2 regions of the Xenorhabdus sp. SGI 60 genome follow, and region 1 is predicted to be linked to the other one. Evidence: predicted binding sites of a transcription regulator. Region 1 holds the regulator's gene; the other holds the start of a gene.
The links. Region 1 encodes ArgR, which controls arginine synthesis, uptake and breakdown. Its sites were predicted from a motif close to ANTGAATAAAAATACANT; they were not measured.
Positions count from the first base shown of each region.

Region 1 (5,996 bases):
GCCGCCATTTGTTGGATACCGTCCTGGCAACGATGAGACAGTGTGGTTCACTTAAATACACCCGCCAGCGGGCAGAAGAAGAAGCTGATAAGGCCATTTCAGCATTGCAGTCACTGGAAGATTCTCCATACAAGGCGGCCCTTGAGGGATTGGCACATGTCGCTGTACAGCGACTTTCCTAATCTGAATCAAACAGTGCCCCAGATAATTCAATCCAGGGCGCTGTCTTTATTATCACTATCTTGAATACCGACATATTGGACAAGGCTGGCTAGCCCTTTTCTCAAAATAAATTTAACCATTCGTTCTCTTTCGGATTTGCTCAATTGGTAATAAGCTTCTACCCAGATCATAAATGGGTCCTGTCGCTTATTGCGGTAGTATTCGACCGAATTTTCACTGACTGTCAGTACATTCACGACTTCTTCGGGCAAACTGTTGACATTATATTCGAGCGCTTTTCCTTGTACGCCCCGCTTACGGCGTTGTTCCCAGCCCTCGCGTCTTGCCATCAGATTGACGCCTTGGGGAGACGATGGCAGCCCTGCGAGGCCGATGAGTTCTTTTGCAGAATACCACTCTTTTTTCATCTCTTTCTCCTCGCTTGATACTGGAGCAGTGACGAAAAAGCCAAATTTTAAGTACCTGGCTTTTCAAAAGCTGTCTCAAGTAGCTATGATTTTTTCCAAAAAACTTCTTATGCCATCTCGTAATATCACTTCGGTAATGACCTCCTTCTCTTCCTCGGTAAGTAAATTAAATGCACTTACCCAAATGGCTAAAGGATCTTGTTTTTGAACCTGATATTCTGCTGGTGTTTCATGGAGTTCTAAAGCTTCCAACGTTGTTTGAGGAAAACAAGAGTAATGGTATTCAATCGCCCGTCCCTGGACGCCAGCCCGTTTTTGTTTTAACCACTCTTCACGCTTTGCCCTGGCATTAACTCCTTGTGGTGATCTAGGTAACTCACCTACACCGGTCAGCTCCATTGCCGTATACCACTCTTTTTTCATAACGTTTCTCTATTTTTGTAACCAAGTTCAAAAAAGACGTTATTAAGAAAAAATTAGAAACATTTTTAGAAAAAATAATGTTATTTTATTTTCTTAATAACAGGTTCGTGTTCGTTATTAATTTCACATTAACGCTTTAGTTATACCACTAATGTGGCTTCTAATTTAATAGAAAAGGATTAAAAAAATGATTTCTATGAAATCGGATTGGCATCCTGCTGATATTATTGCCGCTTTACGTAAACGAGGAACGACATTAGCTGCCGTTTCTCGTGCGGCGGGATTGAGTTCATCAACTTTGGCGAATACACTTTCTCGCCCATGGCCCAAGGGAGAATGGATAATAGCGAATTATTTAGAACTACATCCGTCTGAAATATGGCCAAGCCGCTATTTCGATCCCCATACAGGAGAACTATTGGAAAGAAAAGTAAGAGAGAAAAAGAATAATTAGCTATCAATATAACTATTGAAAGAAAAACCGCTAGTTATTTCTAACTAGCGGTTTTAGTTATTTAATATATTTAACTTAATTCGTATATTAATAAATTATTAATAAATGAATTATTCGTTAATAAATCTTTCGCCCAACTCAATGTCTTTTTTCAAAACATCCAGCATGTTATCCAGTGACTTCTGTTCAAAATCACTTAATTTGCCAATATCTAAACGTTCTTCGATACCATTTTTACCTAAGCGAACAGGCTGCGCAAAGAAACGGGCATATTTGCCATCACCTTCAACATAGCTGCACTCAACAACATTGCTTTCGCCTTGCAAGCCACGGATCAGCGACAGCCCCAAACGAGCCGCTGCTTGTCCCATAGACAGAGTTGCAGAGCCGCCACCCGCTTTCGCTTCAACAACCTCAGTACCCGCATTCTGGATACGCTGGGTCAATGCCTCAACTTCTTCATCAGTGAAGCTAACACCTGGAATTTGCGACAAAAGAGGCAGGATGGTCACACCAGAGTGCCCACCAATAACAGGAACTTCTATCTCTTCTACTTTCTTGTCTTTTAGTTCAGCAACAAAGGTGTTGGAACGAATGATATCCAGGGTTGTGACACCAAACAGGCGGTTTTTATCGTACACACCTTCTTTTTTCAGTACCTCAGCGGCGATCGCAACAGTGGTATTGACTGGGTTGGTAATAATTCCAATTAATGCTTTTGGACAAGTTTTAGCAACCTGCTGAACCAGATTACGAATGATTCCTGCATTGATATTGAACAAATCGGAACGATCCATACCAGGTTTACGCGCCACACCCGCAGAAATTAATACGACATCTGCACCTGCCAGTGCAGGAGTTGCATCTTCACCAGCAAAACCAGTGACTTTGACTTCCGTTGGGATATGGCTCAGATCGGTTGCCACGCCTGGAGTCACCGGAGCAATGTCATACAAGGAAAGTTCTGAACCTGAAGGAAGCTGGGTCTTGAGTAGAAGGGCTAGTGCCTGACCAATACCACCGGCTGCACCGAGAACTGCAACTTTCATCCTGATACTCCTTAAATTAAGTACTGTAAACACTATGTAATAAAAACACTATGTATTAGAAACACTATGTATTAAAAACAATTTGCATTAAAAACAATTTGTTAACAGCCAGATTATCCACTTAATAGCCTGATGGTGGAACACCAAAGTCGTTTTATTCTAAACAAAATGCTTATCTGTTAATGAGATAATGGACACTTTTTTAAGAATTATTTCAAGCGAACGCTTCAACAATTAGCTTATTACCTTACTCTTCCCTTTCATACCAAACAATCCCATTTAATTAACAATACATTTACTATGCTTAATTCACTATTCTCTGTATATTGGTTTTTTCTTCTCTTTCTTGCATAAAAATTCACTCTTTCGCATAATGTCCGCCTGATAACGGATTCAACGATGGTGAAATATGCGTGTTCCTTCGAAACAGGAAGATTTGGTAAAAGCTTTCAAGGCATTATTGAAAGAAGAAAAATTCAGCTCTCAAGGTGAAATTGTTTCAGCACTTCAAGAGCAGGGATTTGAAAATATCAACCAATCTAAAGTTTCCAGAATGCTGACGAAATTTGGTGCTGTCCGAACCCGTAATGCAAAGATGGAAATGGTTTATTGCTTACCCGCAGAATTGGGCGTTCCCACTGCCACCAGTCCATTAAAAAATCTGGTATTAGATGTCGATTATAATCACAGTATTGTCGTCATACGCACCAGCCCTGGCGCAGCACAGTTAATTGCCCGCCTGTTAGATTCATTGGGGAAAGCAGAAGGGATCCTTGGCAGCATTGCAGGGGATGACACTATTTTTTCCACTCCAGCGCAAAACTTTACGACAAAACAACTTTACGAAGCAATTCTCCACCTGTTTGAACAGGAACTTTAATTTATTCAGGTCTGCCGTATACCAATCTAATCAAAATATGCGTATGGCAGACCGAAATACAAGAAAATATTAACTAATATGCGCTGGATTTTTGCGTCAATGCAGCCAGTAGTTTTTCGTGAATACCGCCAAATCCACCATTACTCATCACCAGAATATGGTCACCGGGCTGTGCCGTTTCTACAATCATTTTCACCAAAGTATCAATATCAGCACTCCAACGCGTGGGTTGAATACACTGTTCAGCAATTTCAATAACCTGCCACGGAATATTGGTGGGTTGATAGAGAAAAACTTCATCAGCACGCCCCAAAGAAGGGGCAATATCATTTTTGCTCATGCCCATTTTCAGGGTATTCGAACGCGGTTCCAGCACGGCAAGAATACGAGCCATGCCGCCCACTTTACTTCTCAACGCCTCCAGTGTGGCTAAGATAGCGGTTGGATGATGAGCAAAATCATCATACACCGAGATGCCATTGACTTCGCCGCGTAATTCAAGGCGACGACGGGCATTAATAAATTGGCCTAGTGCCTGACAGGCATCCGCAGGTTGCACGCCCACATGATGGGCTGCCGCAATTGCGATCAAACCATTATGCATATTGTGTTCACCGACTAATGACCACATCACTTCCCCAACCCGCTCCCCCCGATGGAATACCTGATAGTGACTGCTATCCTGACTGGCTTTCTTCGCCTGCCAATGACCGCTTGCTCCTATCTGTTCCAATTCACTCCAACATCCCATTGAGAGTACTTGCTTCAAATTAATATCATTATCAGGAACAATGATCTTGCCGGTACTCGGCACAACTCTGACGAGATGGTGGAATTGTTTTTGAATCGCGCCCAAATTTTCGAAAATGTCGGCATGATCAAACTCAAGATTATTCATGATCAATGTACGGGGGCTGTAGTGGACAAATTTCGAACGCTTGTCAAAGAAAGCGCAGTCATATTCATCCGCCTCAATCACAAAAAATGGGCTTTCACCAATGTGTGCTGAAACGTCAAAATTCCCTGGCACGCCACCGATCAGGAACCCGGGTTTATAGCCACACTCTTCCAATATCCAGGCCACCATACCCGCCGTTGTTGTTTTGCCATGGGTGCCCGCAACAGCCAATACCCAACGCTCTGGCAATATATGATCATGCAGCCACTGCGGACCAGAAGTGTAAGGAATGCCACGATCTAACACAGCTTCTACGCAGGGATTGCCACGTGTCATAGCATTACCAATGATCACCACATCTGGAGCAGGATCGAGCTGGGCCGGATCGTAACCCTGGATCAACTCAATGCCTTGTTTTTCCAGCAACGTGCTCATTGGGGGATAGACATTAGCATCAGAGCCAGTCACTTCATGCCCCTGTGCGCGAGCGAGGATCGCCAGCCCACCCATGAAAGTACCGCAAATGCCAAGAATATGAATACGCATTTATTTCTACCTGATTCATGAACTGTATTACTATTCTAACTACCAAATCAGAGATTAAAAATGCAATAACCTATGAATCATCAGATTCTTTAGCTAAACTGCCCGCGCCTAAGTGCGGCACATAAGTGCGACACATCAGTGAAGCACGCTTCCGAAAACCACAACCAAATTCAAGGCCTTTGTCATGAAAACATTGGGCGAATTCATCGTCGAAAAGCAGCAAGATTTTCCGCATGCTACAGGTGAACTGACTGCACTGCTGTCTGCCATCAAGTTAGGCGCCAAAATTATCCATAGGGATATCAATAAAGCCGGTCTGGTGGATATTTTAGGCTCAAGTGGCGTATCTAATGTGCAGGGTGAAGTTCAGATGAAGCTGGACTTATATGCCAATGAAAAACTCAAGGCAGCACTGAAAGCACGCGGCGAAGTAGCAGGCATTGCTTCCGAAGAGGAAGACGACATCGTTATTTTTGATGGCGACCGGGCAGAAAATGCAAAATATGTTGTTTTGATGGATCCATTGGATGGTTCTTCGAATATTGATGTAAACGTTTCCGTCGGGACTATTTTCTCAATTTACCATCGAGTTACTCCGATCGGTCAGCCTGTAACCGAAGAAGACTTCCTGCAACCGGGGAATCGTCAGGTGGCAGCAGGTTATGTGGTTTATGGCTCATCCACTATGCTGGTTTACACGACAGGCTGTGGTGTTCATACTTTTACTTATGATCCTTCCCTTGGGGTATTTTGTCTGACCCATGAGAAAGTCCAATTCCCGAAAAAGGGTAATATGTACTCTATCAACGAAGGGAACTACATTAAGTTCCCAATGGGGGTGAAAAAATACATCAAATATTGTCAGGAACAAGACGAAGCAACCCAACGTCCATACACTACCCGCTATATCGGTTCTCTGGTTGCTGATTTCCATCGCAATCTGTTAAAAGGCGGGATCTATATCTATCCAAGTACAGCAAGCCACCCAACGGGCAAACTCCGCTTACTTTATGAATGCAACCCCATCGCATTCCTTGCTGAACAAGCCGGTGGCAAAGCCAGCGATGGGGCAAACCGTATTCTGGATATCGTGCCAAATAAGCTGCACCAACGCGTACCTTTTTTTGTCGGCACCAAGTCTATGGTAGAAAAAGCC
Region 1 covers NZ_CP196860.1:3,884,203-3,890,198, forward strand. Annotated here, with positions in the region: gene ispB (octaprenyl diphosphate synthase) at 1-182, shown strand, start outside; gene ACSJJG_RS18365 (DNA-binding protein) at 210-590, opposite strand; gene ACSJJG_RS18370 (DNA-binding protein) at 666-1,013, opposite strand; gene ACSJJG_RS18375 (helix-turn-helix domain-containing protein) at 1,201-1,467, shown strand; gene mdh (malate dehydrogenase) at 1,578-2,516, opposite strand; gene argR (transcriptional regulator ArgR) at 2,926-3,396, shown strand; gene mpl (UDP-N-acetylmuramate:L-alanyl-gamma-D-glutamyl-meso-diaminopimelate ligase) at 3,470-4,840, opposite strand; gene fbp (class 1 fructose-bisphosphatase) at 5,025-5,996, shown strand, end outside.

Region 2 (5,996 bases), 240 kb from region 1:
TGTCAGACGCTACCGAGGCTTTTGCAACAAGAGGCACAGCGCTGGCTCCCCTCACGAGGGTATAGGATTCAGGTTTAAAGAAAACAAATGAAGGATTCTGCTCAAGCAACTCTCTCACTTCGGCTTCGCTGTGCTGTTCTCCCCACTGACGGATAGCTTTCATCGACATTTTTTCGCCCGGGACTTCTCCACGGTCAATCAGCACCTTGCCAATACTACGATAGGCATGTCCATTTTTCCCCCCATAACCAAAAAAGGTCAATGGACGTCCATCCCCAAAATCGACATAGCCACTCCCTTGTACTTCCATCATAAAGTTATCCATCAGGGAGTTACTGTACCCGATAATAAATTTCTTGCTCAGGGCGCCTCTATATATCTCTGCACGACTCGGCAAGCGGGAACGTAAATGAGTTGGCATACGATACAGTGGATATTTAAACTCTCCTTGCCGGGTATGTCGTGCTTGCAAAACAGGTGTGTAATAACCGGTAAACTTCACGTTGCCGTATTTATCTTCACCTTCCATCTGATAAGCCAGTAAACCAAATTCATTTAAATCACAGGTATCACCACCAGACAGCATCCAGTGCTCAATTGCATTAAATAATTCACGGTTATTGTCATAAAGACGAGGAGAAGCTTTGCTGATATATTCAACTTGGGTGGCAAAGTCTCTGGCATTAACGGGAGTGCCTTCGGCATTAGGGGTATTAACCAACTGGAGGTTTTGGCTAATTCGCCCATCCTTATACTGCTGAGCCTGATCAGTGGGTCGAAAATGGCATCCCGCTAATATCGAAATGACAAATCCAACTAAAAGATATTTACCCCAAACTCTCATATTAATGCCTTATCTCTAGCCATCACTTACTCGGATCACGAACAATATCAAACACTAATAAATAATGATATGTAGTTAAAAAAATAGCTTGCTGTTTCAACCCAGTCTATAGCACAAAAATAAAACGATAAGTCCACTTTTAAACCAAAAGACAAAAAAATTAGTCACTTTCAATAAAAAAACTTGCAACCTCTCCGTTCCAGAGTATAGTGTGCCGACATCGAACGCGGGGTGGAGCAGCCTGGTAGCTCGTCGGGCTCATAACCCGAAGGTCGTCGGTTCAAATCCGGCCCCCGCAACCAATTCGATTAGGTGTTGTTGTCGATATGATGTAGCATCGACGCACTCTAGAAAGGCAGTAAATAGTGTCATCATTGAGTATTTGCATTCACGATTAATTATCAGGATATGTAGATAAACGGACGCGGGGTGGAGCAGCTTGGTAGCTCGTCGGGCTCATAACCCGAAGGCCGTCGGTTCAAATCCGGCCCCCGCAACCAACCTTTATGATATTATTGCTCAATATTTGCATTCATCGATTAGATCAAAATATGCAAATAGACGGACGCGGGGTGGAGCAGCCTGGTAGCTCGTCGGGCTCATAACCCGAAGGTCGTCGGTTCAAATCCGGCCCCCGCAACCAATTTTTATTTTTCATTTTACCTCCGCAATTTTACCTCATTTTTATTCCAGCGTTTGCTATTACCTTATTTCCACTGATTTTAAAATCTATGTTTAAACATTATTTCATTCCGATTTAAATATAAATATAAAGCCAACAACCAACATTACATCATAAGCAATAAATTCTTACTGGTATTACTCAATAGTTTATCAAGACGAATATTTCACCGCCTCGCCAATTCAGCGCCATTTTTGAAATACGCCTTTATGCCCGCAAAAATGGATTCCGCCACTTGTTGCTGGAATTTTGCGGTCTTAAGTTTGCGCTCTTCTTCCAGATTACTGATAAATGCAGTTTCTACCAAAATGGAAGGGATATCTGGCGCTTTCAATACCGCAAATCCCGCCTGATCGACGCTATTTTTATGCAGTTTATTGATTTTCCCCACCCGCTTGAGCACTTCTTTACCAAATTTCAGACTATCATTAATCGTTGCGGTTTGAACCAAATCCAACATGGTATGATCCAAATATTTATCTCCGCTTTTACTGACTCCACCAATTAAGTCTGCCTCGTTCTGAGTTTGGGCGAGAAAACGGGCCGTATTGCTGGTAGCCCCCTTAGTGGAAAGCGCAAACACGGATGACCCCCGTGCAGAGCGATTTGTAAAGGCATCCGCATGAATAGAAACAAAAAGATCAGCGCGCATCTTACGCGCTTTTGCCACTCTCACCGTCAAGGGAATAAACACATCTTCATTTCGCGTCATGTAAACTTTCATGCCCGGCTCACGTTTGATGAGTGCCTGTAAACGACGGGCAATCTGCAACACGACATCTTTTTCACGAGTTTTATATTTCCCAATCGCCCCAGAGTCTTCACCACCATGACCGGGATCGAGCATAATCACAATCGGTCTGTCTTTACCTGCCTTACCGGGTTTGCGTGTCTGTGCAGGCAAATGCTGTTCTAAATTCCCACTGTTATACTCTTCAAGCAGAGCCAATAAAGGATCATTAGCCACATCAACAGCTTTTTGGGGATACAGATCGAGCACCAGACGATGTTTAAACTTTGCAATTGGTGGCAATGTGAAAATATGCGGGGAGACGGGCTGTTTAATTTCAAAGACTAAACGCACCGTTTTAGGGTTAAATTGCCCTGCCCGCACTAATTTTAAGTAAGGATCACGCCGCTGAACCTGTGCCCCCATACTGCTCAAAATGCGATTAAGCTGCATACCCTGCAAATCAATGACAATACGATCAGGGTTTGCAAGCGAAAACTGGCGATATTTAAGTGGAATATTAGACTCCAGCGTCACTCTGGTATAACTTGATGCAGGCCAAATACGAACAGCAATAACTTGTGAAGTCGCTGCATAACCTATTGGGCTGATGCTTAATAACCATACAGCGGCTGCGCCTTTCAGCAGGCGACGACGTGAAATATTATGGCCTGAGTGACTCATCATTTATTCCATTTAAAAACAACCAAACGCAGTAATCTTTATCAAACATAATAGTCAGGCAGGAACTCTAATTAATTAGCAAACTTCTGTCATCAAAAAATGTATTTTTTGATGACCTGATTTATTTATACCAATATAAATAATAACGTTATTTTTATCCATGTTTCCTCTTGCCATTTCCCTTCAAAAAGAATAAAAATACAAAAAATACGAATAAAAATTCAATTAGAGAGGATTTCATGAAAGAACGCAATACCGAATTGGTTGAAGTCTTACGCCACTCGGTGCCGTATATCAATGCACATCGAGGTAAAACCTTTGTCATTATGCTGGGAGGTGAAGCCATCGCCCATGAGAATTTTTCTAATATCGTCAACGATATTGGATTACTGCATAACCTGGGCATTCGTTTAATCGTTGTTTATGGTGCCCGTCCACAAATTGAACAGAATATCGCCAAACACCATTGCCAATCGATTTACCACAAACACACCAGAGTAACCGATGCCAAAACACTGGATTTGGTCAAACAGGCGGCTGGCTTATTACAGCTAGAAATTACAGCACGCCTTTCTATGGGTTTAAATAATACCCCATTACAAGGCGCTAATATTAGTGTTGTCAGCGGAAACTTCGTTATCGCCCAACCTTTGGGAATCGATGACGGCGTCGATTATTGCCACAGTGGCAGAGTCCGCCGTATTGATGAGAAAGCAATCAACCAACAACTGGATAATGGTGCTATTGTGCTGATCGGGCCAGTTGCGGTTTCCGTTACAGGAGAAAGTTTCAACCTCACTTCCGAAGAAATTGCAACACAACTGGCAATCAAATTAAAAGCAGAAAAATTAATTGGATTTTGCTCATCTCAGGGCGTACTCGACGCCGAAGGTGACACTTTATCAGAAATGTTTCTTAATGAAGGAGAAGCTCACCTGCACAAATTGGAAAACTCGGGTGATTTTCATTCAGGAACCGTGCGTTTCTTAAGGGGAGCGATTAAGGCCTGCCGCCATGGCGTTCGCCGCAGCCATTTGATCAGTTATCAAAAAAATGGTTCGTTGGTTCAGGAACTCTTTTCCCGCGAAGGTATCGGCACTCAAATAGTGATGGAACGTTCCGAGCAGATACGCCGCGCCAATATTAATGATATTGGTGGCATTCTTGAACTTATTCGCCCATTGGAGCAACAAGGTATTTTGGTACGCCGTTCACGTGAACAACTGGAAATGGAAATTGATAACTTCACCCTGATTGAACTCGATAATATCACTATCGCCTGCGCTGCCCTATATTCCTATCCCAATGAAAAAATTGGAGAAATGGCCTGCGTTGCGGTACATCCAGACTACAGAAACTCTTCCAGAGGTGAAATTCTGCTAGATTCAATTTCTAATCAGGCGAAACAAAGAGGGTTGGAAAAACTTTTCGTACTCACAACCCGCAGTATTCACTGGTTTCAGGAGAAAGGTTTTAAGCCCGCAGGAATAGATATGTTGCCCGTGGAAAAACAAGCGCTGTATAACTATCAGCGCTGTTCCAAAATTTTGATGCTGGATTTACAGGCTTGATGAAGTTTGCTTACGTCAAGCTAACTATAGACATTCCAGCCATATAATCCTTGGCCACATTGCTTTTTATTGCGGGTTGAACCAATCTGCCAACCCGCTCCGCCGCTGTGTTGCTGTAGCCACAGCTTTATCCCAAACTGGCTTATTGGCATAAATTGTCAATTTTTCCCTCGCCCGCGTCAGTGCGGTATACACCAATTCCCGACTGACTATTGGTGAGTGTTGGGTCGGTAACACCAAGGCCGTATGCTCAAATTCAGACCCTTGAGATTTATGCACTGTCATCACATAAGCCGTTTCATGTTGAGGCAACCGGCTTGGCTGAAATCCTTTAATCTGTCCATCAGACAACTGGAAATAGGCTTTCAGTTCATTATCCTGATTTTTGAGCATAATCCCGATATCTCCGTTAAACAGTCCAAGGGTGCTGTCATTACGCAATATCATAATAGGGCGCCCGACATAACCACGGTTCTCTACGTTTTTGGGCAGGGTAATGACGCCTTTCCTGTGCAGCAATTGTTCCATTCGTTGGTTCAGTCCCGTAACACCAAAGGGGCCTTCCCTTAACGCGCACAACAATCGAAAACGATTAAACGCCGCCAAAATGGCTTCTTCCGCCATCCGTTCATTTGCCATGGTTAAATACTGAGAGTAACCCGCAGCGGTTTCTGTCAACAGACGCTGATAATCTTCATCCGCTGCAAGTGGGTAAAAATCAACATCGGGAAAAGACTGATTCAGCACTGCCGCGACGCCTCCGCGATCTCCTTGATTCACAGCCGATGCCAATCGCCCAATGCCGGAAGCCGAGTTGAAGCGATAACTTTTGCGCAGCAGACACAGGCTATCCCGCACGGCAGGCGTATTTTTATCGGAATGTAAGGTGGAATAAGATGTTAGCTGACATCCAGTTAAGCGCTCCAATTGTTCAGCCCGCTTGGCGCTATAACCTTGTTCAGCAAAACGGCAAATATCGCCCAATACCGCTCCGGCTTCAACCGATGCAAGCTGGTCTTTATCCCCCAAGAAAATCACTTTCGCCCGTGGCGGCAAAGCATCAACCAAATGCGCCATCATCGGTAAATCCACCATCGAGGCTTCATCAATGATCAAAATATCAAGGGACAGCGGATTATCACGCCCATAACGCAGTTTCTGGCTATCGGGTTGCGCCCCCAGTAAACGATGGATAGTTTGCGCCTGCTCTGGAATGCTATGCCACTGTTCTGGCGTCAAATCGAGTTTCTTGACCGCTTCCCTCAGCGATTCAGTTAATCTGGCCGCTGCCTTACCGGTTGGCGCAGCTAATTGAATACTTAATTTTTTCCCTTCATGCAACTTGATCAAGGCAGCCAACAACTTAGCTACTGTCGTGGTTTTGCCGGTTCCTGGCCCACCAGAGATCACCGAAATACGGCTCGTTACAGCCACTGCTGCCGCAACTTTTTGCCAATCAATTTCTCCTTTAACAGTGACACCAAA
Region 2 covers NZ_CP196860.1:3,645,547-3,651,542, forward strand. Annotated here, with positions in the region: gene mltA (murein transglycosylase A) at 1-844, opposite strand, end outside; tRNA gene ACSJJG_RS17235 (tRNA-Met) at 1,070-1,146, shown strand; tRNA gene ACSJJG_RS17240 (tRNA-Met) at 1,268-1,344, shown strand; tRNA gene ACSJJG_RS17245 (tRNA-Met) at 1,411-1,487, shown strand; gene amiC (N-acetylmuramoyl-L-alanine amidase AmiC) at 1,693-2,940, opposite strand; gene argA (amino-acid N-acetyltransferase) at 3,180-4,511, shown strand; gene recD (exodeoxyribonuclease V subunit alpha) at 4,578-5,996, opposite strand, start outside.
Region 2: argA (amino-acid N-acetyltransferase) is a predicted target of ArgR. The motif match lies at 3,128-3,145, and genes of this name have one in related genera.